DNA from 3 places in the Faecalibacterium sp. Marseille-P9312 genome. Region 2 is predicted to be linked to each of the others. Evidence: a T-box and tRNA genes for the amino acid it is inferred to sense, from the RefSeq annotation. Region 2 holds a T-box; the other regions hold tRNA genes.
What was found. A T-box is a leader RNA that pairs with one kind of tRNA and senses whether it is charged. The one in region 2 lies ahead of tyrS (tyrosine--tRNA ligase), so its partner is inferred to be a tRNA-Tyr.
Positions count from the first base shown of each region.

Region 1 (7,139 bases), on a different contig from region 2:
ATATAAAGATGGAGAAAGTGGTTGCATAATGAAAAAAATAGATGCTATGAATTATCTTGTTTTTGATAGAAATTTATTTAATTCATTAAAAGCAGGAGGAATTCAGAGGGTGTATTATTGTTCAAAAGATTTTTCGATTTTTGCTGTAACAGATGGTGATATGCTACAGTATATAAATTGGGCAGATTTTAGTGATGTGTCGCTTGCGAAAAATTCTTTAGCTGAACACCCGTTGACTATTTTATATAGCTTTTGCCCTGCTGAAATTTGTGGTTTGTTTGCAGCAATAACTTTTTTTCGAGATGTAGCGATTACTATTTACGTTAGTAGACCGCAATTGCAAGGTATTATTAGTTATAGTGATTTCTCCCCAGGAGAGATAGCCGATTCGCTGAAAAAAGATTGCGTTATGTTATCTGCTGCTCAGATCGAAGCTATTTCTGATGAGTGGAGTCTAATCATACAAAATCAGAGTAACTTAAGAATTTTTTATAAAAATAAAGTTGTGAATGTTCAAGATGACTATTTTGATACAGATATTAGCTGTGTTCTCCCCCAAAAAGGGAACATAGTGCTGGCAGATATTTTGCCAGATATTCAATTGTCGCTAAGGCGTAAGTACGGTTTTGGGTTAAACCCCAGATATATAGAATGGAGGGTTTCCAATGTTTTGAGTTTGCTTTGAGTTGACTTTCCCTAAAAAATAATCAAAAAAGGAGATTTCAGTATGATAAGAAAAAGACTTGTTTCTCTGTTCTTGGCGGTTGTAATGTTGTGCTCTCTTTCTATGACGGCATTTGCGGCGTCTGATGAAGATGTGGCTATGAGTGCAGAGCAAGGTATTATAGCTTCAGAAACATTTGAGATCCCAGTTTCTTTGAGTTTGGATGAACTTGATGAGATGAAGTCTGAACTTGAAGAATGCGGAATCCCATATACTGTTCAAGGAAATCGAGCTATTGCAACAGTTAATGTGACTACTAATATTCACTATGTTGATGAGTTGTACTTTTCCATTATAGCGCAGTGCCGAACAACCTTGTTACAAAAAATAACAGGATCTATTGTATGGAAGTATAAGACAACAGGGTCTTACTCAAAGACTAAGACTATTTCCGTCAACTATCAGGATGATTTTGGTATCCCTAAGTACACCTTAACCTGTCTTAAATATACAGGAAAAACTTTTGCTTCTGGAACTACGATAAGCGCAGATTTTAACATTGATGTAGATGCTACTGGCGAGATTTCTGGTGGTGTTGTATCGAGAACGGTTACTGGCATTGTTCCGTAAAATTAACATTTAACTTTAGTGAAAGGGGCCAGTTGTAGCATAATAGCAATTGGCCCCTTTCTCCCCGCGGGAGCGCGCAAAGCACTTTCACACTGCCGGGCACAAAAGGGGGCGGCGGTGTGAAAGTGCTTTTGCGTTACTTTCTCACCAGAAAGTAACAAAGAGGTTGTTTTTAGCGGAAGTTTATGATAAAATAGAGAACGGAAGATTAAGCGGAAAGGGGGCGATTTTATGGGAGTTACGATTTCGGGCATGACAGGTGCGGGAAGCATCCGGCACAACAACCGTAGCTTCTCTGCGGCGAATGTAGACCAGAGCCGAACGGAGCAGAATATCACTTTTTGCAACGAGGATCTGAAGCAGGTCTACCACATGGTTTTTGATGAAGCTCTCACAGCCTACAACGCAAAGAAAACCAAAACGAGAGATAAGATACCGGACTACTATGAGCATATCCGGCAGAGCAAACAGGAAAAGCTGTTCCATGAAGCGATCTTCCAGATCGGCAACATGAGCGACTGTGGGTGCGGTACGCCGGATGGAGAACGGGCTGCGGCAGCTCTGAAAGATTTTGCGGATTCCTTTGCAGAACGCAACCCCCATCTGCGGGTGTTCAATATGGTGCTGCACATGGACGAGGCAACGCCCCATCTCCATGTCGATTTTATCCCTGTGGCAACGGAGCAGTCCAGAGGACTTGCGACCAGGGTATCCATGAAACAGGCGTTGAAGCAGCAGGGGTTTGTTGGTGTCGGCAGAAAGCAGACTGAATGGGCGGCGTGGATGGAGCGAGAGAAAGAAGCTCTGACGGAGATTGCCCAGCGGCACGATTTTGAAATTATCTCTCTCGGCACGAACAGACCACACATGGACTTACCGCAGTTCAAGGAAGCGGCGGCGAGACTGGAAGCGGTGCAGCAGCAGACAGCGGCAGTTGAGCAGGAAGTTGCCGAGCTGGAACGGCAACGAGACGCTCTGAAAGGCACTGTACGGCTCTTAAAGGAGGCAGACAGGGTAAATGTATCCATGAAGGATATTCAGCCAGAAAAGACGCTCACAGGGGCAGTAAAGGGCGTGACGGTGGATCAAGTCGAGCAATTAAAGAAAATGGCGCTGCGCAGCGTGACGGATCGGCAAAAGGTAAAAGAGTTGACAGCGGAAAACACCCGTCTGCGGTCGCAAGTGCCGTCCATGCAAAAGCGGCTGGAAGAAGCACAGCGGCAGCAGCGGCTTGAACAGGAAAACCGTAGGCTGCGGGACGAGAATTATTATCTGCAATCTGAGCTGCATGAGGAACGCGGCTTCACCGAGCGTCTGACGGACGGTATCGGTCGGATGCTAGACTTTCTGGAAGAACACTTTATTTTTTTGTCCTTAATCTTCTAACCTATGGCTCCCGGCCACATTCTTCAAATATTCCTCCGGGTCACCGTTCAGAATCAAATCTGCATAGCCCAGCGGATCATTGTAGATGAGGTAGTCCAGTTCCGTCTGCTGTGCCATAGTCACGTCCAGCGCATCCTCGACCCCGGTGCCGTCAATGGAAATTTTTCTCCCATCCCGGAGTAGCAGTTCCACGCACCCGGTATCCATGTTGAAATGGCAAGCCCTTGCATCGTACTTCATAATCATACCCTCCAAATCTTGTTAGTGGCTTACGGTCTATGACAAGGTATCGGAGTTTTGCGTCGTCCACGGGAGCCTTCATTTTCAAACCCGAAGAAAACGAAAAATCCGAACCCTTCTCCAATCGGAAACAGGTTCGGATTTTTCTTGTTTGGTGGGCGCGGGTGGATTCGAACCACCGAAGCTGAAAAGCAGCAGATTTACAGTCTGTCCCCATTGGCCACTCGGGAACACGCCCATATTCTTTTCGTGTCCGTTGCCGGACGACTTGCTTAGTTTATCATAGGTTTCTGGATTTGTCAACCTCTTTTTTCATTTCTTTTTCTTTTATCGCAATTTTCAAAAATAGTGCCGGTCAAAACGGCATCTTTGCGATATGCAGTTTGCGGATGTTGCTTGTGCATTAAAAACGCAAACTGCTATAATGTATAAAAAGCCCGGGAGGGTATGCGCCGCATTGAACGCCGCCTGCACGTCGCCCTCGGCCATCGCCTGTTCCAGCGCACGAAAGCTGGTGTCGTCGATAAACCTGCCCAGCAGGCGCTTTATCATTGCCTCATCGTAAAAACGGCTCAGGACATTGTTATAGTCTCCGTTCATCTGGCTGTAACATTCCTTAACTGTCATTCTTTTCCTTTCCTTCAATCGCCCGAAAAAGCCATAGACACAAAAAAAAGACTGCAATAGCCACCCCCTCGCGGGGAAAACTATTGCAGCCGAACTACCTTCTGCTTGCAGGAAATAAAGCAGAAAGCTCCTGGCTTTGCGTCCCTGACTCACATCAGGTTTGCCAACAACGATTCTGTTTTCAGAGTCCATTTCGGAAGCACAATGTTCCATTGGACCAGCCTCTGTTTTTATAGTATAGCACCGACATTTTTTAATGTCAACTCGTTTCGCGTTTTGTCAATACAATGATCGATATTTTCATGCACGCTTCACAAAAGCCCCCTCTTAAAAGTCATACTCATTCGTCAAATTTTGCAGAATTATGAATTTTTTGTATTTTTTCGGTGGACAAGCATCCGGCGGGAGTGCTACAATAGTCTTTGTTCTTTCCCGGCCGCTTGCGGGCGGCGGGAGTTTCACACACAAACAGGAGGAACTTTCATGTTCGAAAAAATCTTTCACCTGAAAGAAAACCACACCGACGTCAAGACCGAGGTCATGGCAGGCATCACCACCTTCATGACGATGGCCTACATCCTTGCGGTCAACCCCAGCATCCTTTCCGCTTCCGGCATGGATGCAAATGCCGTCCTGATCGCCACCTCTCTGGCATCCTTCGTCGGCACTGCCCTGATGGCTCTGCTGGCCAACTACCCCTTCGCGCTGGCTCCCGGCATGGGCCTGAACGCCTACTTTGCCTATACCGTCGTCCTCACGATGGGCTACAGCTGGCAGCTGGCCCTGATGGCCGTCTTTGTCGAGGGCATCATCTTCATCGTGCTGAGCCTGACCAACGTCCGTGAGGGCATCTTCAACGCCATCCCCATGACCCTCAAGAGCGCAGTCAGCGTGGGCATCGGCCTGTTCGTTGCCTTTGTCGGCCTGCAGAACGCAAAGCTCATCGTCAACAGCGACTCCACCCTCGTCACCTACCAGCACTTCAAGGGCGAGACCTTCTCCTCTGTGGGCGTGGGCGCCATCCTCGCACTGCTGGGCGTGGCCATCACCGCCATCCTGCTGGTGAAGAAGGTCAAGGGCGGCATCCTCTACGGCATCCTCATCACCTGGGTGCTGGGCATCGTCTGCGAGCTGACCGGCATCTATGTGCCGAACCCCGACGCCGGTATGTACTCCGTCATCCCCACCAGCTTCGTCAGCTTCGACTTCTCCGCTCTGGGCAAGACCTTTGGTCAGGTGTTCAAGACCGATTTCTCCGGCGTGGGCATCCTGAACTTCTTCGCCGTCATGTTCTCTTTCCTCTTCGTTGACCTGTTCGACACCCTTGGCACCCTCATCGGTGTTGCTTCCAAGGCCGATATGCTGGACGAGGAGGGCAAGCTTCCCCGCATCAAGGGCGCTCTGATGGCCGACTCCATCGCCACCTGCGCCGGCGCTGTGCTGGGTACTTCCACCACCACCACCTTCGTCGAGAGCGCTTCCGGCGTCACCGAGGGCGGCCGCACCGGCCTGACCTCCATGACCACCGGTATCCTCTTCCTGCTGGCCGTGGTATTCAGCCCCCTGTTCCTGACCATTCCTTCCTTTGCAACGGCTCCGGCCCTCATCATCGTGGGCTTCTACATGATGGGTTCTGCCATCAAGATCGACTTTTCCGACCCCAGCGAGGGCATTCCCGCCTTCCTGACCATCCTGGCTATGCCCACTGCCTACAGCATCTCTGAGGGCATCGCCATCGGCGTCATCTCCTGGACCATCGTCAATGTGGTCACCGGCAAGGCCAAGGAGAAGAAGATCAGCCCCCTCATGTATGTGCTGACCGTTCTCTTCATCCTGAAGTACGTCCTGCTGTAAAAAATCACTGCAAAGCAAAGGCCCTTCGCCGTCTGGCGAAGGGCCTTTTTCGTTGTACTCTGTCGAAATATATGATATACTCAGCTTGTGCTTACGGTTTCTTCTCCGTCCGCTTAATACGGAAGGAGGTGTAAGTATGGACGGGATTACCGCGTTTATCGTCGCAGTCCTCGCAGGAATCACAGACCATTGTGTTTGTAAGCTGCTCGACTACATGGTAGAGTTCTCTCGCAAGAAGCCCAAGCACTAAAAGCAGAAGCCCTTCGGTATCACTACTACCGGAGGGCTTCTCTCTTTTGCTTGTAAGTATGAATGGATTTTACTTACCGCGTTCTCGCAAGTTCAGTATACGTCATTCCCTGCACATTGTCAAGCAGCCGCCTACTTTTTATGATGCAGATGCACCTCGGGGATGGCCGCATTGTCGTAGTGGATGCTCTCCTTTTCGGGCGTTTCTTCCGTGTGGTGCTTCACCTTGCCGGTGTGGTATTCCGCATCTTAGCCGCCGAACAGCCCGAAAAAGCTGGTGTGGGTGAAGCCCAGCACCAGAAACAGGACGATGAGGGCGAACAGCACCCCGATGATGATGTCCATCTGGTGGACCGTCAGCGGGAATTTATCGTAGAGCTTCTCTTTCGGGTTGACGAAATCGGGGTCATTGTTGTTGAGGAGCGTTTTGCGGCCCTTCGGAGCCTCTGCACGGGCTGCTTCGAACTTGGCCTGCTCCTGTTCCAGCTGAGCTTCACGAGCTGCCAGAGCAGCTTCCCGCCGGGCCAGCTCCGCCTCGCGGGCGGTTTGTTCTTTTTCGGTCATAGTGTTTCTCCTGTTTTTAGATGAAGTTTTCCTTTTCGGGAAGGCTCTCCCTTTGGGAGAGCTGGCGCGTGAGCGCCTGAGAGGGCAAGCTCGGTGCGACAGAGCCTCCCTACAGCGATACACTGGCTCCTTGTCAAAAACCATGTTATCGCCATGCTTATGTTTCTCTGGCAGCATCCTTGCCCTCTCAGTCTCACTTCGTTCGCCAGCTCCCCCAAAGGGGGAGCCTCTGGCGTGTCGGTCAGGCTTCCACTGGACGAGCAAAGCACGATGTCTCGGAAACGGTAGTGCTCCGCTGTCTGGATTCACAGCAGATCGACAAAATAGATTTGTCCAGAAGTATCTGCCCTCTGTGGCAAGGCCCTCCCTTTTGCGTCCTATCAGACCTTCAGCGGTCAGCTCAAAGTTTCCCGGCTTGCCAATGGCTCTCCCTCTGGGAGAGCTGTCTGCGAAGCAGACTGAGAGGGCTGCTCTTATTATAACAAAGTGGGCCGCCCACTGCAACGAGTGGACGGCCCGATAGGCGCTCTCTTGGGGAAATTACTTCTTTGCGAGGTACTTGCGAATATCGATCGCAACAGCCACGATGATGACAAGGCCCTGCACGATGTAAGTGTAAGAAGAGTTGACGTTCATGAACTGCAGAGCGACCTTCATCAGCTCAAAGACCAGCACGCCGACGAGGATGCCGGGGACAGTACCGACACCGCCGGTGGTGGAGACGCCGCCGATGGTAGAAGCTGCGATAGCGTCCAGCTCATAGCCCATTGCAGTGTTGACGGATGCGCCGCCGGACTTTGCAGCCAGCAGGCAGCCTGCCAGACCGAACATGCAGGAGGCCAGGATGTAGATGCGGATCTTGGTGGCGTAAACATTGACACCGGCCACCTCAGCAGCAGCCTCGTTGCCGCCGATGGCGTACATA
Region 1 covers NZ_CABVEW010000012.1:309-7,447, reverse strand. Annotated here, with positions in the region: gene F3G95_RS09725 (DUF3658 domain-containing protein) at 1-685, shown strand, start outside; gene F3G95_RS09720 (hypothetical protein) at 728-1,294, shown strand; gene F3G95_RS09715 (plasmid recombination protein) at 1,526-2,680, shown strand; gene F3G95_RS09710 (DUF6061 family protein) at 2,669-2,920, opposite strand; tRNA gene F3G95_RS09705 (tRNA-Tyr) at 3,073-3,158, opposite strand; gene F3G95_RS09700 (Hpt domain-containing protein) at 3,260-3,547, opposite strand; cyclic di-GMP riboswitch class I at 3,629-3,722, opposite strand; gene F3G95_RS09695 (NCS2 family permease) at 4,031-5,401, shown strand; gene F3G95_RS09690 (hypothetical protein) at 5,900-6,214, opposite strand; partial or broken gene F3G95_RS09685 (beta-methylgalactoside transporter) at 6,755-7,139, opposite strand, start outside.
Region 1: it encodes a tRNA-Tyr, which carries the amino acid that the T-box ahead of tyrS (tyrosine--tRNA ligase) is inferred to sense. The anticodon was not compared.

Region 2 (8,110 bases):
TTCATCGCCGTCAAGTCCAACTGCAGCCTGCAGAGCTATGTCCCTGCCCTGCACCCCCTGATGAAGGATTTCGGCGTCAGCAAGGCTCTGGTCTGCACCTATCAGGCCATTTCCGGTGCCGGCAAGACCTTCGATCGGATGCCTGAGATCATCGACAACGTCATCCCCTACATCGGCGGCGAGGAAGAAAAGAGCGAGCGTGAGCCTCTCAAGCTGTGGGGTCATATTGAGGGCGACCACATCGTCAACGCCGAGAAGCCTGTCATCACTGCCCAGTGCTTCCGTGTGCCCGTCTCTGACGGTCACACCGCCGCTGTCTTCGTAAGCTTTGATAAGAAGCCCAGCAAGGAAGAGATCCTCAAGGCTTGGGCCGAGTTCCGCGGCCCCGCACAGGAACTGGACCTGCCCAGTGCACCCAAGCAGTTCCTCCACTACTTCGAGGAGAACGACCGTCCCCAGCCCAAGCTGGACCGCAACACCGAGCACGGCATGGCCGTCTGCATCGGCCGTCTGCGTGAGGACACCCTGTTTGATTACAAGTTCGCCTGCATGAGCCACAACACCCTGCGCGGCGCTGCCGGAGGCGCAGTGCTGCTGGCTGAGCTGCTGGCAGCCAAGGGCTATTTTGACTGATCTGCGCACTTTTTGAACTTCAACGCGCTGCAAAGGAGTTTTTTGCTATGAAGAATCCTGTTTTTACTGGTGCGGGTGTTGCCATCATCACCCCGATGTACGAGGACGGCAGCATCAATTTTGATGAGCTGGGCCGCATCGTTGAGGATCAGATCGCCCGCGGCACCGACGCCATCGTCATCTGCGGCACCACCGGCGAGTGCTCTACCATGACCGACGAGGAGCAGCTGGCCGCCATCAAGTATACCGTGGACCTCGTGAACCATCGTGTGCCTGTCATCGCCGGTGCCGGTTCCAATGACACCGACCACGGCTGTGCTCTGGCTGCAAAGTCTGCCGCCTGCGGCGCAGACGCTCTGCTGCTGGTGACCCCCTACTACAACAAGACCTCTCAGGCTGGCCTTGTCGCCCACTTCACCGCAATGGCAGAGGCCGGCGGCATTCCGGTCATCCTGTATAACGTGCCTTCCCGCACCGGCCTGAACATCGCCCCCGAGACGGCCAAGGAGCTGAGCAAGCACCCGCTCATCAACGGCATCAAGGAAGCCTCCGGCAATATCGGTCAGGTGGCAAAGATCGCGGCCCTCTGCGGCGATGAACTGAACATCTACTCCGGCAACGATGACCAGGTGGTTCCCCTGCTGTCTCTGGGCGGCAAGGGCGTCATCAGCGTCGTCTCCAATGTCAAGCCTGAGCTTGTTCACAACTGCTGCAAGGCATGGTTCGATGGTGATACCGCCAAGGCCCGCGAGCTGCAGCTGGAGATGCTGCCCCTGTGCGATGCGCTCTTCTGCGAGGTCAACCCCATCCCGGTCAAGTACGCCATGAATGTGCTGGGCTGGGAGGCCGGTGAGTGCCGGCTGCCCCTCGTGGAGCCCGGCGACGCACACAAGGAGCAGATCGAGCAGGCTCTGCAGGCTGCAGGTCTTATCAAGGAATAAACGATTTTATGTGCAAATGCCCGGCGAGACAGATCTCCGGGCATTTGCCGTATGATAAAAAAGAGGATAATAACAATGACGGATATTATCATTCAGGGCATCGGAGGCCGGATGGGCCATGTGCTGTGCGAGATGATCGCCCAGCGTGAGGATTGCCGCGTCGTGGCCGGCATCGACATGAAGGACGGCGAGATGAACGGCATTCCCGTGTACGACAGTCTGGACAAGCTGGACGGCAAGGGCGACGTCGTCATCGACTTCAGCGCTCCGGCAGCTGTCGAGAAGGCTCTGCCCTACTGTGAGGCTCACAAGCTGCCCATCGTAGTCTGCACCACCGGTCTTTCCGAGGAACTGCAGCTGAAGCTCGTCCAGCTCTCCCGCAGCATCCCGGTGTTCAAGAGCGCCAATATGTCCATGGGCATCAACGTCCTGTCCGAGCTGTGCAAGCGTGCATCGGCCATTCTGGGCGCAAACTACGACATCGAGATCGTTGAGCAGCACCATCACAACAAGCTGGACGCTCCCAGCGGCACGGCTCTGATGCTGGCTGATGCCATCAACGAAGAAAACGACGGCGCATACCATTACGTCTATGACCGCTCCTCCGTCCGCCAGAAGCGTGACCCCAAGGAAATCGGCATCAGCGCCGTGCGCGGCGGCAGCATCGTGGGCGACCATGAGGTGCTGTTCTGCGGCCCGGACGAGGTCATCACCCTCCGCCATACGGCATATTCCCGCAATATTTTTGCAAATGGCGCAATAAATGCTGCCGTTTATCTTGCAAAAAAGGAGCCCGGCCTGTACAATATGAGTAACATGATCGCAGAGATGTAAGCTTTTCTGCGCATGGCATCATAAGGCACGGTATCGTGCGTCAGGAGACGAGCCTATGGCCAAGCACGCAAAGCACGCAGCCCCTCCCCGCCGTCGGCGTTCCGCCCAAAAGCACACCTCGCATAAGGGCGTCACCCTGTACACACTGGGGGTCCTGCTGGTGGCTGTATCGGTGCTGCTCTCTCTGAGCTTCTGGCCCCGCCGCAGCGTGGATGCAGTTCCTCCGGCAGTGGAGGTGGAGTCCCCTGCTGTTTCGGAGGAGCTTGCCGTGCCTGAACCGCAGCCTGTCGTCACGACACTGCGCTTCTCGGCTACAGGGGACAACCTCATTCATGCACCCATCTATTCGCAGGCCGCCCGGCGGGCTGCAGAGGGCGAAGGATACAGCTTCGATTACTGCTATAGGAATCTGCTCGATTTCTATGCACAGCAGGACATCAACTGGATCAATCAGGAGACACTCTGCAGCAAAGAGCTTGCGCCCTCTACCTATCCCTGCTTCTCGACCCCCGGCGAGTGCGCCGAAGCGCTTTACCGGGCAGGCTTCCGGGTGTTCAGTCTCTCGAACAATCACACCTACGATAAGGGAGCTGCGGGCATTGCCGCCACCCTCCGATTCTGGGAGACGATGCCCGAGGATGTGATCACCACCGGCCTGTGGAAGGGCGAGGCAGACTATGGCCGCATCCCCATCCAGACAGTAGACGGCGTAAAGATCGCGTACCTTTCCTACACCGAGCACACCAACGGCATCCCCCGGAACAGCAAGATGACCGCAAACATCATCTACACCAGCCAGCAGGATGTCATGGAACAGCAGGTGCGGGCGGCCCGGCAGGAGGCCGATTTTGTGGTAGTCGGCGTACACTGGGGCGTCGAGGACAGCCACAACATCACACAGGCGCAGCGCACCTTAGCTCAGTCTCTGGCCGACTGGGGCGCAGATGTGATCATCGGAACCCACCCGCACGTCCTGCAGGACGCCGAATGGCGCACCGCAGCCGATGGACGGAACGTATTTGTGGCCTATTCGCTGGGAAATTTCCTGAGTACCCAAAGCAAGCCTGACCAGCTCATCGGCGCGATTCTGACGTTGGAGCTGGAGCAGACCACCGAGCCGGACGGCAGCGTCCATTGCGCAGTGCGCGGCCCGAAGCTCCATGTGACCGTGACCCACTATGACGCCGGAAAGTCTAATGTCCGCACGTATCTGTTCCGGGATTACACGCCGGAGCTTGCACAGGCCCATGGCGTCCGCGCCGCGTATCCTTCTTTTGGGTACGATTACATCCGCCAGACGGCACAGACCTACATCAACAGCGAATTTTTGGAGCTTGCATAAAGCTTGTATCAGAATGCCCGATGGGCAGAATGGAGTGTTTACTATGTACGGTGTATCCAAAATCAATATTGAGCCGAGCCTGATGATGATCAGTGTGCAGGATGCCGAGTTCAAGGGCAACACGATGGCACGTTATCTGCAGATCTTCGCCGACACTGGCGTCGTGGTGGATATGATCAGCCAGAGCGCTCCCCACGGCACCAGCATGGACTTCAGCTTCACGGCATCCAGCAGCGACCTGCCGCTGGTCATGAAGGCCATCTCTGCGGCAAATCTGGACAAGGACGCCAAGGCTTCTCCCCTCATCAGCGTGGGCTACTCCAAGCTGAATCTCTTCGGTGAGGAGATGGTCACCAGCTGCGGCGTCGCCGCCCGCGCCCTGAATGCTCTGGCAATGGCAGGCATCGAAGTTCTGCTCATCACCACCAGCGATTTGGACATTTCCCTTCTGGTCCGTTCGGAGAACGAGGACGCAGCCTATGAGGCCCTGAAAAAGGCTTACGAGCTGTAATAACGATATTAAGCAGCACCCGTGTCTGATAAAACAGGCATGGGTGCTGTTGCAGCAAAAGACCCGGCGGGTCTCCCCTCTGCGGAGAGGAACCAGCCGGGTCTTTTTATTTTATCAGAAGATTTACAGGCTCACCTTGTGGTAGACCTTCTTGCCTTTCTTGATGACGATGCCCTTGGACAGCTGCTCAGCAGTGAAGCTGACCGTGGGAGCAGCGACCTTCTCACCGTCCACCAGAACACCGCCCTGCACGACGAGACGGCGGGCCTCACCGTTGGAAGCAGCCAGACCAGCCTTGACCATCAGGGTCAGGATGCCGATGGAGCCGTCGGTCAGGTCAGCCTCGGTCAGCTGAGTGTTGGGCATATGCTCAGCATCACCGGCAGCACCGCTGAACAGGGCGCGGGCTGCATTCTGGGCCTTGGCGGCCTCCTCTTCGCCGTGGACCATCTTGGTCAGCTCGAAGGCGAGGATCTCCTTGGCCTCGTTGAGGCGCTGGTCCTTCCAGGTGCTCATCTCGTCGATCTGCTCCAGCGGCAGGAAGGTCAGCATACGGATGCACTTCATGACATCCGAATCGCCGACGTTGCGCCAGTACTGATAGAACTCGAAGGGGCTGGTCTTGTTGGGGTCGAGCCAGACGGCGTTGCCGGCGGTCTTGCCCATCTTCTTGCCCTGAGAGTCGGTCAGCAGGGTGATGGTCATAGCATAAGCATCCTTGCCCAGCTTGCGGCGGATAAGCTCGGTGCCGCCCAGCATATTGCTCCACTGGTCATCGCCGCCGAACTGCATGTTGCAGCCGTAATGCTGGAACATGTAGTAGAAGTCGTAGCTCTGCATGATCATGTAGTTGAACTCGAGGAAGGACAGGCCCTTCTCCATGCGCTGCTCATAGCACTTGGCGCGCAGCATGTTGTTGACGGAGAAGCAGGCACCCACGTCGCGCAGCAGCTCGACGTAGTTCAGGTTCAGCAGCCAGTCGGCGTTGTTCAGCATCAGAGCCTTGCCGTCGGAGAAGTCGATGAACTTCTCCATCTGCTTCTTGAAGCAGGCGGCGTTGTGGGCGATGTCCTCCTTGGTCAGCATCTTGCGCATATCGGTGCGGCCAGAGGGGTCGCCGATCATGGTGGTGCCGCCGCCGATGAGGGCGATGGGCTTGTTGCCTGCCATCTGCAGACGCTTCATCAGGGTCAGGGCCATGAAGTGGCCGGCAGTCAGGCTGTCGGCGGTGCAGTCAAAGCCGATGTAGAAGGTGGCCTTGCCGTTGTTGATGAGGTCGATGATCTCGTCATCGGTGATCTGAGCCACGAGGCCGCGGGCCTTGAGTTCTTCGTACAGAGTCATAAAAATTTCCTCCTGTTTGTCGGGCAGAGGGAAAATAAAACGCCCCCTGCCAAAATAAATTTGGCAGAGGGCGATAAAATTCGCGGTACCACCTCTGTTTGCCGCCTCTTCACAGAGACGGCCTCACGAGTGCGCACCCCAGAGTAGAGTGACACTCCTGCGTTTGTAACGCTCGCACGCGGCACAGCCTACTATTCGTTCAGCCTGCGGCTCAGGGACGTATTTCGCCTGCGTCTCTGCAGCCCCTTTCACCAGCCGGGGCCTCTCTGGGCAGAGCGCATCAGGGTACTCGGTTCCCATCTTCGCCTTTCAACGAGATTCAGTTTAGCACATCCCTGCCGGAATGTCAAGCGCTGGCTTTTTCTTATTTTTCTGCGTTCCGGCCCAGCATTTCCCGGGCATTGGCCAGCGAAAGCTCTGTGACATGGTCGCCGGAGATGAGGCGGGCCAGCGCCTCTACACGGCCATTCTCGTCCAGCGGGTGTATCTCAGTATAGGTACGCTCGTTCGTGATATTTTTCTGAATGAGCAGATGGCAGTCGGCCAGCGCAGCGATCTGTGCGGTATGAGTGATGCAGAGGATCTGATGGCCCTCGGCGCTCTGACGCAATACCTCGCCGATACGGCTGGCTGCTTTGCCCGATACGCCGCTGTCGATCTCGTCATAGATGACCGTCGGCACGGCATCCTTATCAGCCATTGCGTTTTTAATGGCAAGGGTAATACGGCTCAACTCACCGCCCGAGGCGATCTTTGCCAGAGGCTTCGGGGCTTCGCCGGGGTTTGTGGAGATATAGAACTCGATGCTGTCCTGTCCATGGCTGGCCAGCGGCCCACGCGAATGGCGAAGCGTCATCCGCACGCCCGGCATATTCAGGAAGTCCAGCGTACCAGAGATGCGCTTGTTCAGCTCATCAAAAGCTTTCAGACGGGTCTGGGTCAGGGCTTCGGCTTTTTCCCGCGCAAGGGTGTAAAGGCGGCGCTGCTCTTTCTGCAAGTGCTCTACCCTCTCCTGCGAGGACTGTATCATCTCAAGTTCTTTCCGCGCCCGTTCGCCAAAGGCAAGGATGTCCTCTACGGTGTCTCCGTACTTCCGACGGAGCTTATAGATAAGGTCGATGCGCTGCTCGATCTCGTCCAGCTCTGCGTCGTTGGTGTCGTAGGCATCCAGACGGCCAATGAGGTCTGCGGCGACGTCCTTTGCGGTGTAATAAAGGTCGAGCAGCTGGCCCGCACCGGCAGACAGCTCTCCGTCGAGCTGTGCCGCTGCGTCCACAGCGTTGGAGGCTTCGCCCAGAAGGTCAACAGCCCCCGGGGCCTCGTCGCCGCCAGAGAGCAGCGCGTAACACTGTGCGATACGGTCCCGGATGATGGAAGCGTTCGCCAGCACTTTGCGGCGGCTTTCCAGCGTCTGCTCCTCCCCTGCCGTCAGGCCGGCATCGTCGATCTCCTGCACCTGATAGCTCAGCAGGTCGATACGGCGCTGCTTTTCGTTCTCGTCGGTTATCATGGCGTCCAGCGTCTTTTTGACGCCGACCAGTTCCCGGTAGATAGCATAATACGCCTGATATTCAGCACTGTTCTGGGCGTAAGCATCCAGAATGCCCTCATGGCGGGCCGGGTTCAGCAGGCCCACGGAGTCATGCTGACCGTTGATGTTGATAAGCCCCCCGCAAAGCTCCCGCAGGACGGCGGCAGTGGCCGGCATCCCGTTGATACGGCAGGTGCTCTTGCCCTCGGCGGTGATCTCACGGCTGAGCAGCAGGGCCTCCGAGCGCTCATAGCCTGCCTTTTCGAGGCTGTCGAGAACAGCAGGCGGCACGTCCTCGAACGCCGCCCGGATGACGGCCTTGGCCGCGCCGGTGCGCACGAGATCCTTGGAAGTGCGGTTGCCCAGAATGGCGTTGATGGAGTCGATAAGGATGGATTTGCCTGCGCCCGTCTCACCGGTCAGGACATTGAGCCCCTTCTCAAAGTGGACATTGGCTTTCTGGATAACTGCAACATTTTCGATTTGCAGGCTGCTCAGCATAGTTTCACTCCCGCGTTTATTTCTGCCCGATATGACGGGTCAGTTCCGAACAGATGGTCTTTGCATCCCGCTCCGAACGGGCTACGATAAGGAATGTATCGTCGCCGGAAAGCGTACCGACGACATTCTTCCATTTCAAGGCGTCGAACACCTCACAGGCAGCGTTCGCCATGCCGGAGTAGCACTTCACCAGCACGACATGTCCGGCAAAATCCACCCCCAGCACCGACTCGTGGAATATCGTCTCGAACCGGCCCTGCATCTTGGGGTTGAGGCTTTCGTTATGGCTGGAAACGTAGCGATAGCCGTCGGCGGTGGCAGCTTTGACGAGGCACAGCTCCCGAATGTCCCGGGAAATGGTAGCCTGTGTCACCTCGAAGCCCTCCTGGCGCAGATGCTCAAGAAGTACCTCCTGTCGGCTGATGGGATGCTCCTGAATGAGGCGGAGGATCGTCTGCTGACGTTCCGTCTTG
Region 2 covers NZ_CABVEW010000001.1:135,690-143,799, reverse strand. Annotated here, with positions in the region: gene asd (aspartate-semialdehyde dehydrogenase) at 1-633, shown strand, start outside; gene dapA (4-hydroxy-tetrahydrodipicolinate synthase) at 681-1,574, shown strand; gene dapB (4-hydroxy-tetrahydrodipicolinate reductase) at 1,650-2,408, shown strand; gene F3G95_RS00715 (CapA family protein) at 2,464-3,750, shown strand; gene F3G95_RS00710 (ACT domain-containing protein) at 3,794-4,261, shown strand; gene tyrS (tyrosine--tRNA ligase) at 4,385-5,605, opposite strand; T-box leader at 5,669-5,917, opposite strand; gene recN (DNA repair protein RecN) at 5,970-7,637, opposite strand; gene F3G95_RS00695 (arginine repressor) at 7,654-8,110, opposite strand, start outside.

Region 3 (8,110 bases), on a different contig from region 2:
CACACGGCGGTGTTCTTTGTGGCGGGTTCGGGCAGCTTTCTGGCGGTCAATGCCAACGCCGCCTTTGCGGTGGACCTCGCCATTATGGGCGCTGTTGCCACCGTGATCTACAGCTATCTGTTCCAGAAAACGAACCACAATGTTCTGTACGTTCTGCTTATCGGCACGGTGCTGACCTCGTTCTTTTCCAGCATCCAGACGACCTTGACCCGTGTGATGGACCCCAACGAGTACGACACGCTGCTGACGGATCTGGTCGCCAGCTTTTCCAATGTCAATTCGGCGATTCTGGTACTGTCCGTTGTGGTTCTTGCGCTGGTCGCCTTTGCCTTCCGGAAAGAGCTTGCGCTGCTGGACGTTCTGACACTGGGCAAAGATCAGGCCATCAATCTGGGCGTAGATTATGACCGCTGCATTCGCCGGCTGCTGCTGGGGGTCACACTGTACATTGCAACAGCCACCGCTATGGTCGGACCGCTGGCATTTCTGGGACTTATCATTGCCAACCTTTCCCGGCAATTCCTGCGCACTTACCGGCACAGCCAGCTCATTACCGGCTCTGTTTTGTTTGGTATGGTCGTTCTGATCGGCGGACAGCTTCTGGTGGAGCGGGTGTTCGTTTACTCGGTTCCGGTCAGCGTGTTCATCACCGTGGGCGGCGGCGTGTATTTCCTTTATCTGCTGCTCACCCAGAGAAAGGCATAACACCATGTTTGTAAAAGAGATCACCAAACGTTACGATGGCAAAGCCGTTGTCGATGGCGTGAGTTTTGAGATTCCGAAAGGCAAAGTCCTTTCCCTCATCGGCCCGAACGGCGCAGGAAAATCCACCGTGATGGGAATGTTGTCCCGCCTGATCGCACGGGACAGCGGTCTTGTGGATTTTGAGGGGACGGAGATCACGCGCTGGAAAAGCCGGGAGCTGAGCAAGCGGCTCGCCATCCTGACCCAAGCCAACAATGTCCAGATGAAGCTGACCGTCCGGGAGCTGGTTGCATTTGGCCGCTTTCCGTACTCCGGCGGACGGCTGACCCAAGAGGACAACGAGGTCATTGACCGTGCCATCGCCTACATGGAACTGGGCGATTTTGAGGAGCAGTTCATCGATGAACTGTCCGGCGGTCAGCGGCAGCGCGCCTATATTGCCATGGTCATTGCGCAGGATACCGAGTATATCCTGCTGGATGAACCGACCAACAATCTGGATATTTACCATGCAACCAACCTCATGCGCATCGTCCGCCGCCTGTGCGATGAGCTGGGCAAAACGGTGATCCTTGTTCTGCACGAGATCAACTATGCTGCGTTTTATTCCGACTACATCTGCGCCTTCGTGGATGGAAAAATCGCAAAGTTTGGCACCGTGCAGGAAGTGATCACCAAAGAAAACCTGTCCGATATCTACAAGGTAGACTTTGAGATCATGCAGATCGAAGGCAAGCCTTTGTCGATATATTATTGATTTCAGTACTTTTTAAAAGGAGCATTCTTATGAAGAAAATTTCTCGTCGTTCGTTTCTGACCGCTATGGCCGCTGTGAGTGCAGCGGGTGTTCTTACCGCCTGCGGCGCTTCCTCCTCCACGGCAAGCTCCGTGGCATCCTCTGTGGCTGCATCCAGCGAAACCGCAGCCTCTTCGGAAGCTGCACCGGAATCTGTGACCATCAAGGCGTTCAACGGTGCAAAGGAACTGGTAGATGTGGAAGTACTCTTTGACCCGCAGCGCATTGCCATCCTCGACCTTGCTTCTCTGGACATTCTGGATGAACTGGGCGTTGGCGACCGTGTGGTCGGCACGGCATCCACCTCTCTGGACTATCTTCAGAGCTATGTCACCAATGACAGCATTGCGAACCTTGGCAACATCAAGGAAGCCGATATGGAAGCAGTCATGGCTTGCGAGCCGGACATCATTTTTATCAGCGGACGCCTGTCCAAAGCCTATGATGCTCTGTGCGAGATCGCACCCGTTGTTTTCCTTTCGACCGACGCCGAAAAGGGCGTTGTGGAAAGCACCCGTGAAAACGCCATGACCATCGCTTCTATCTTTGGTCTGGAAGATCAGGTGGAAAGCCTGATGGCGGACTTTGACAGCCGCATCGACGCCCTGAAAGCCTTTGCAGAGGGCAAGACTGCCATCGTCGGCATGACCACCAGCGGCAGCTTCAATGTTCTGGGCAACGATGGCCGCTGCTCCATCATCGGCAAGGAGATCGGCTTTGAGAACATCGGCGTAGATGCCAATATCGACACTTCGACCCACGGCAACGAGGCCTCCTTCGAGTTCATTGTGGACAAGAACCCCGACTACATCTTCGCAATGGACCGCGATGCAGCCATTGGCACCGATGGCGCACAGCTGGCGCAGGAAATCCTGGAAAACGAGCTGGTCAAGAGCACGGATGCTTACAAGAACGGCCACGTCGTTTATCTGTCACACCCGAATGTCTGGTACACCGCAGAGGGCGGCATTCAGGCACTGAGCGAAATGCTGAGCGATCTGGAAAACGCACTGCTGTGATTTTTTCAAAATTCTTCTTGCAATTTTGAAAAAACTCCGGTATAATACCTTTCGTTAAGAATACAAAAAGTCGGCTTACAAAGCGTGAAATCCTGAGGGAAAGCTACCCCCTCAACGATTTCACGCTTTTTTGTTTGCCCGAAAAGGAGGACCTATGAACCCGAAAAACAAACTGGCAGAAATGCCCATCCGCCCCCTGCTGTACACCATGGCGGTACCGCTGATGCTGTCGCTGCTCATCCAATCGCTGTACAACATCGTGGACAGCATTTTTGTGGCACGACTGTCGGAAAAGGCCCTGACCGCCGCCTCTCTTGTATATGCCATCCAGTTTTTGATGATCGCCATTGGCGTGGGTACCGCCGTGGGTCTGAACGCCCTGCTCTCCCGGAAGCTGGGGCAGAAAAAGCCGGAGGAAGCCTGCCGTGCGCATCATCTCGGTGACCTTCCTGTTTGCGGTCACAACGATTCTGTGCGGCTACTTTGCCTCCGGTCTTGGCAACGGTGTGGTCAATATGATCGGCGGTGCGCTGCGGCAGCTGGTGGTGCTGGTGCCCTGCCTGTGGCTTCTCATCCGCACCATGGGCATCGAAAAAGCGTGGTTTGCGTTTTGGGTGTCCGAGGTGATCGCCTGCGCTTACAGCCTGTGGGCAACGAAAAAAGAACTGCGGAACAAGGGAAAGTAAGGCAAAACAAAAACAGGGTGCGCCCCGAATAGGACGCACTCTGAAAGATCCACATACGACAGAAACTCCAGTGTCATTACAACACTGGAGTTTTTGGTGGGCGCGGGTGGATTCGAACCACCGAAGCTGAAAAGCAGCAGATTTACAGTCTGTCCCCATTGGCCACTCGGGAACACGCCCATATACAGTTCTTTGCAGTCGCGGACTGCCTGTATATATTACCACTTGGGGGCGTATTTGTCAACTGCTTTTTACAGCTTTTTCAGAAAAGAAGCTGACCGCACGGCTCAGTCGCGGGGACGGCCATAGCGGTGGACTTTTTTGGAGGAATGGCGGGTGTGGGGGGAGTTGAGCAGGACCCACGCCACATAGATGATGGCGCAGATGGCGCTGACGACGAGCACTACCTTGAGGTAGAGGCTGCCGAAGAACTCCTGCAGCTTCGAAAAAGAGTAGAGCAGGCTGCTCCGGCTCACGTCCTGCCCGGCGATGAGGTTGACCATGCCGATGGTCTCGCCGGCCAGCTTCAGCTCCACGGTGCCGACCACATCGCCCTGCTGGACGGGGGCGCAGACATAGTCGGGCAGATGGAAGTATTTCTGAGTCACGGTGCCGTCGCCCGAAGAGGGCAGCAGGGTCATCATGCTGTTGTCGGGGTAGAGCTTGAGGGTGTCGGTGTCGGAGGAATACTTCACGGGGATCTCTGCCAGAGCAAGGTCGGTGTCCAGCGCAGGCTGGATGGAAAAGCTCTGGAACACCCAGTCGATGAGGCGGGTCGTTTCGTAGAGAGCCGGGCGGCGGTTGGCGTAACCGTAGGTGTCACAGGTGTCGGGACTCTGCATGATGCAGAAGATATAGGTGGAGCCGTCCTGATTGGCCCACGAAACATAGCTCTGGTCGCCGTGGTCGTTTTTGTAGGCCATCACATCGCACATACCACCCTGCATAGACTTGCGGTAGAAGCTGCCGCCGCTGGTTTTGTTGAGGGCGACGTTCTGGTTCAGCAGCACGAAACTCTTGGTGTGCTTTTCCTTGGCGGGCATGGTGAAGGCGGGGGCCGACGAGATGTCCACGAAGGCGTCGAAGCTCATCAGATACCGCAGGATAAGGTACATATCCACGGCGGTGGTCACGTTGCCGCTGTCGAGGCCGCAGGCGTCCGTCCAGGTGCTTCCGGTGGTGCCGATGCGCTGGGAGAGGGTATTCATCTGGCTCACCCAGCCTGCAAGGTCGCCGCCCGAAAGGCTGTAGGCAAGGCCCATCGCGGCCTCGTTGGCGTTGCGCAGAAGCATGGCGTAGACAGCTTCCCGGTAGGTGAAGGTCTCATTGGAGCGCATATCGGCATTATCACTGTTGTGGACGTAATCCGAGATGGCAAAGGGCATCTGGAAGGTGTTGTCGAGCTGGTCGGCGTAATTCGTCAGCAGCAGCGCGATGGTCATATATTTGGTCAGGCCCCCGGCAGGCACCTGACGGGAGCTGTCCTTGTCGTAGACGATGATGTTGGTGTCGGTGTTGACGATGTAGGCGCTCCTGGCCTGCACCTCGTAAAAGAGGCTGGGGTCGAACAGGGCCGAAGCCGGCGCGCACAGGCAGCTCAGCAGCAGGACAAGGCTCAGAAATAGGGTGACGATACGTTTCATGTGGACATTTTCCTCAAAAAGCGATAATATATTATAGCAATTCAACTTTTTAATGCAACAGCAACAGCGTTGAATTGCATATCGCAAATATGCTGTTTTCATGTTGCACGAATTTCTTGACTTGCGATAGAGTATCGGACAAAATGTGCTGTCCGTTCTTACGGAACAAAAACAGGCTCAGAAGAGGGCCTCATACTTTATAATAACAGGTTTGGCGGGGCGTGACAAGGCTTTTGGGGCGATTTCACACTCCGCAAAAGGAGGAAGAGGATGGTATATCTTACGGGCGACACCCACGGCGAACTGGACCGCTTCAAAGACGGGGAGCTGCGCCGGGCCGGCAAGGGCGATCTCGTCGTTGTGCTGGGCGATTTCGGCTTTGTGTGGGACGGCAGCAAGGCCGAGCAGAAGAATCTGGACTGGCTGCGCAAGCGGCCTTACACTATCCTTTTCCTCGATGGCAGCCACGAGAACTATGACCTGCTGGAACAGTACCCCACCGAGGAGCGGTTCGGCGGGCTGGTGCAGCCGCTGGGCGGCAATGTGTACCACGTCTGCCGGGGCAGCGTACTGGAGCTGGAAGGGAAGAAGTACCTCTGCTTCGGCGGAGCGGAAAGCCCGGACAAGGAAGAGCGGGAAGCCCACGTCAACTGGTGGCCGCAGGAGATGCCCTCGGACGAGGAATACGCCCGCTGCGAGGCCGCGCTGGAAGCGAACGGCTGGCAGGTAGATTATGTGCTGACCCACGACGCGCCAAGCAAATTTCTGGATTTCAGCGTGCTGGCTGAGGGCGAGAATAACCGGCTGCACCTCTTCCTCGACAAGATCGTCATGAAAACGACTTACGAGAAATGGTTCTTCGGCTGCCATCACAAGGATGTGCAGCTCTCTACCAAGAGCCGCTGCCTCTTCTGCGATGTAGTGAGCATCGGCGAGAAGAAGCCGTGGTGGAAGAGAAGATAACGAAAAAGGACTGCCGCGGGCAGTCCTTTTTCGTTACTCAATTCATTGCACCGGCCTTGTCGAACATCTGCTCCACCTGACGGGCCAGCAGGGCGTGTTCGGGCCGCTCGAGAAGCGGGTCTTCGGCCAGCAGGGCCGCAGCCTCGCTCTGGGCTGCGTGGAGGGTGCGGGTATCGTTCATCAAATCGGCGATCTGCAAGGTCGGCAGACCGTGCTGGCGGCTCCCGAAGAAGTCGCCGGGGCCGCGGGTCTCGAGGTCGTACTGCGCCACGGCGAAGCCGTCTGAGGTGGAACAGAGGAACTTGAGCCGCTTCTGCACCGACTCGGAGGCATTGTCGCTGACAAGGAAGCACCAGCTCTCTGCCGCGCCGCGTCCCACACGCCCGCGCAGCTGGTGCAGTGCGCTCAGGCCGTACCGCTCGGCGTTTTCGATGACCATGACCGTCGCATTCGGCACGTCCACACCAACTTCGATGACGGTGGTGGACACGAGGGCGTCCAGACGTCCGGATTTGAAGTCATCCATCACCTCGGCCTTTTCCTTCGGCTTGAGCTTGCCGTGCATCAGGCCCACCCGGCGGTCCGGCAGATAGGCTTTTGCGATGTCCTCATAGTAGCTCTTGACGGCGTTCAGGCCGCTGCCGCCTGCGTCCTCAATGGCAGGGCAGACGATATACACCTGTCGTCCGGAATCGATTTCTCGATCAAGGAAGCCGTAGAGGTCGGCCCGCTTTTTGCCGGTGATGCAGCGGGTCTTGACGGGCTTGCGGCCCGGCGGCAGCTCGTCGAGGATGGAGATGTCGAGGTCGCCGTACATCAGCAGCCCCAGCGTCCGGGGGATGGGAGTGGCACTCATGACCAGCAGGTGGGGGTTCGCGGCCTTTTCGGCCAGCAGGCCCCGCTGGCGCACACCGAAGCGGTGCTGTTCGTCCACGACGGCCAGACCCAGCCGGGCGAACTCCACGCCCTCGCTGAGGATGGCGTGGGTGCCTACGATGAGGTCGGCCTCATCGTCCCGGATGGCGGCGAGGGTGGTGCGCCGTGCGGCGGCTTTCATGCCGCCGGTGAGCAGGGCCACCCGCATCCCGAAGGGGGAGAGCAGACGGTTCAGGTTCTCGGCGTGCTGGCTGGCCAGGATCTCGGTGGGAGCCAGCAGTGCGGCCTGATACCCGGCCCGGATGCAGGCCCAGATGGCCGTAGCGGCCACCAGCGTTTTGCCGCTGCCCACGTCGCCCTGCAAAAGGCGGTTCATGGACGTTTTGCCCGACATATCGGTCAGGATCTCTTCCACGGCCCGCCGCTGTGCGCCGGTGGGGGAGAAGGGCAGCGACTCCCAGAACGGAGAGGCGTCGGCTTTCTTCATCGGCGCGCCGGTGGAGGCCGCGCCGTGGTTCTTCATCCGCCCGATGCCCAGCTGTAAGACCAGCAGCTCTTCGTAGATGAGCCGCCGCCGCGCCGCAAAGGCTTCCTCCTCGGTGGCGGGGCAGTGGATGGCCCGGACGGCGTCTGCCTTGGAGAGCAGACGGTATTTTTTCAGCATCTCGGGGGGCAGCGGGTCGGGCAGAAGTTCCGCGTGGGGGAGGAGCTGGCGGACGCACTTGGCGATGGCGCTGCTGGTCAGCCCCTCGGTCTGGGGGTAGACGGCCTCGAAAGGCGAGGACTTCACCTGCGCGTCGGTGCGCACCTGCGGGTTGACCATCTGACGGCGGAGCATCCCGCCCGTCACGATGCCCTGAAAATAGTATTCCTGCCCCAGCTCCAGCTTCTGGGCGGCGTATGGATTATTGAACCACGTGATCTCGAGGCTGGATACATCGTCCCCGGCGGTGATGCGCTCCATCCGCCGCCCGCCCGGCAGGATGCGCCCGCCGGGCTTTGCAAACACTTCGGCCTTCACGACGCACTCGGTGTCGGCGGGGGCCTCGGCGATGGAGTAGGGCTTTGAAAAATCCAGATACCGGCGGGGATAGTGGCAGAGCAGGTCGCTGAGGGTCAGGATGCCCAGCTTCTCGAACCGCTCGGCAGTCTTGGGGCCGACGCCCTTGAGATAGCGTACCGGGGTGTCCGGCGTGAGGGTGGTGTGAAGTTCGGCAGGCATGGCGCGGCCTCCTTTCAGGGGAAATGATAGTATGCCCATTGTATCACGGCAGAGGGCAAAAGAAAAGCGCCCCGCCGGAGCGGGGCGCGGAAAAGCATTCAAACCTTACTGTCTTCCTTGAACAGCCCTTTGAACCCTTCCCAGAGGGAAACGACCCGGGACCGGGGCAGAAAGTAGTTGACCAGCAGAGCACTGACGGC
Region 3 covers NZ_CABVEW010000013.1:19,115-27,224, forward strand. Annotated here, with positions in the region: gene F3G95_RS10275 (iron chelate uptake ABC transporter family permease subunit) at 1-705, shown strand, start outside; gene F3G95_RS10280 (ATP-binding cassette domain-containing protein) at 710-1,462, shown strand; gene F3G95_RS10285 (ABC transporter substrate-binding protein) at 1,492-2,520, shown strand; gene F3G95_RS13980 (hypothetical protein) at 2,641-2,868, opposite strand; gene F3G95_RS10290 (MATE family efflux transporter) at 2,795-3,238, shown strand; tRNA gene F3G95_RS10295 (tRNA-Tyr) at 3,301-3,386, opposite strand; gene F3G95_RS10300 (D-alanyl-D-alanine carboxypeptidase) at 3,494-4,849, opposite strand; gene F3G95_RS10305 (metallophosphoesterase family protein) at 5,120-5,812, shown strand; gene recG (ATP-dependent DNA helicase RecG) at 5,850-7,910, opposite strand; gene F3G95_RS13820 (hypothetical protein) at 8,009-8,110, opposite strand, start outside.
Region 3: it encodes a tRNA-Tyr, which carries the amino acid that the T-box ahead of tyrS (tyrosine--tRNA ligase) is inferred to sense. The anticodon was not compared.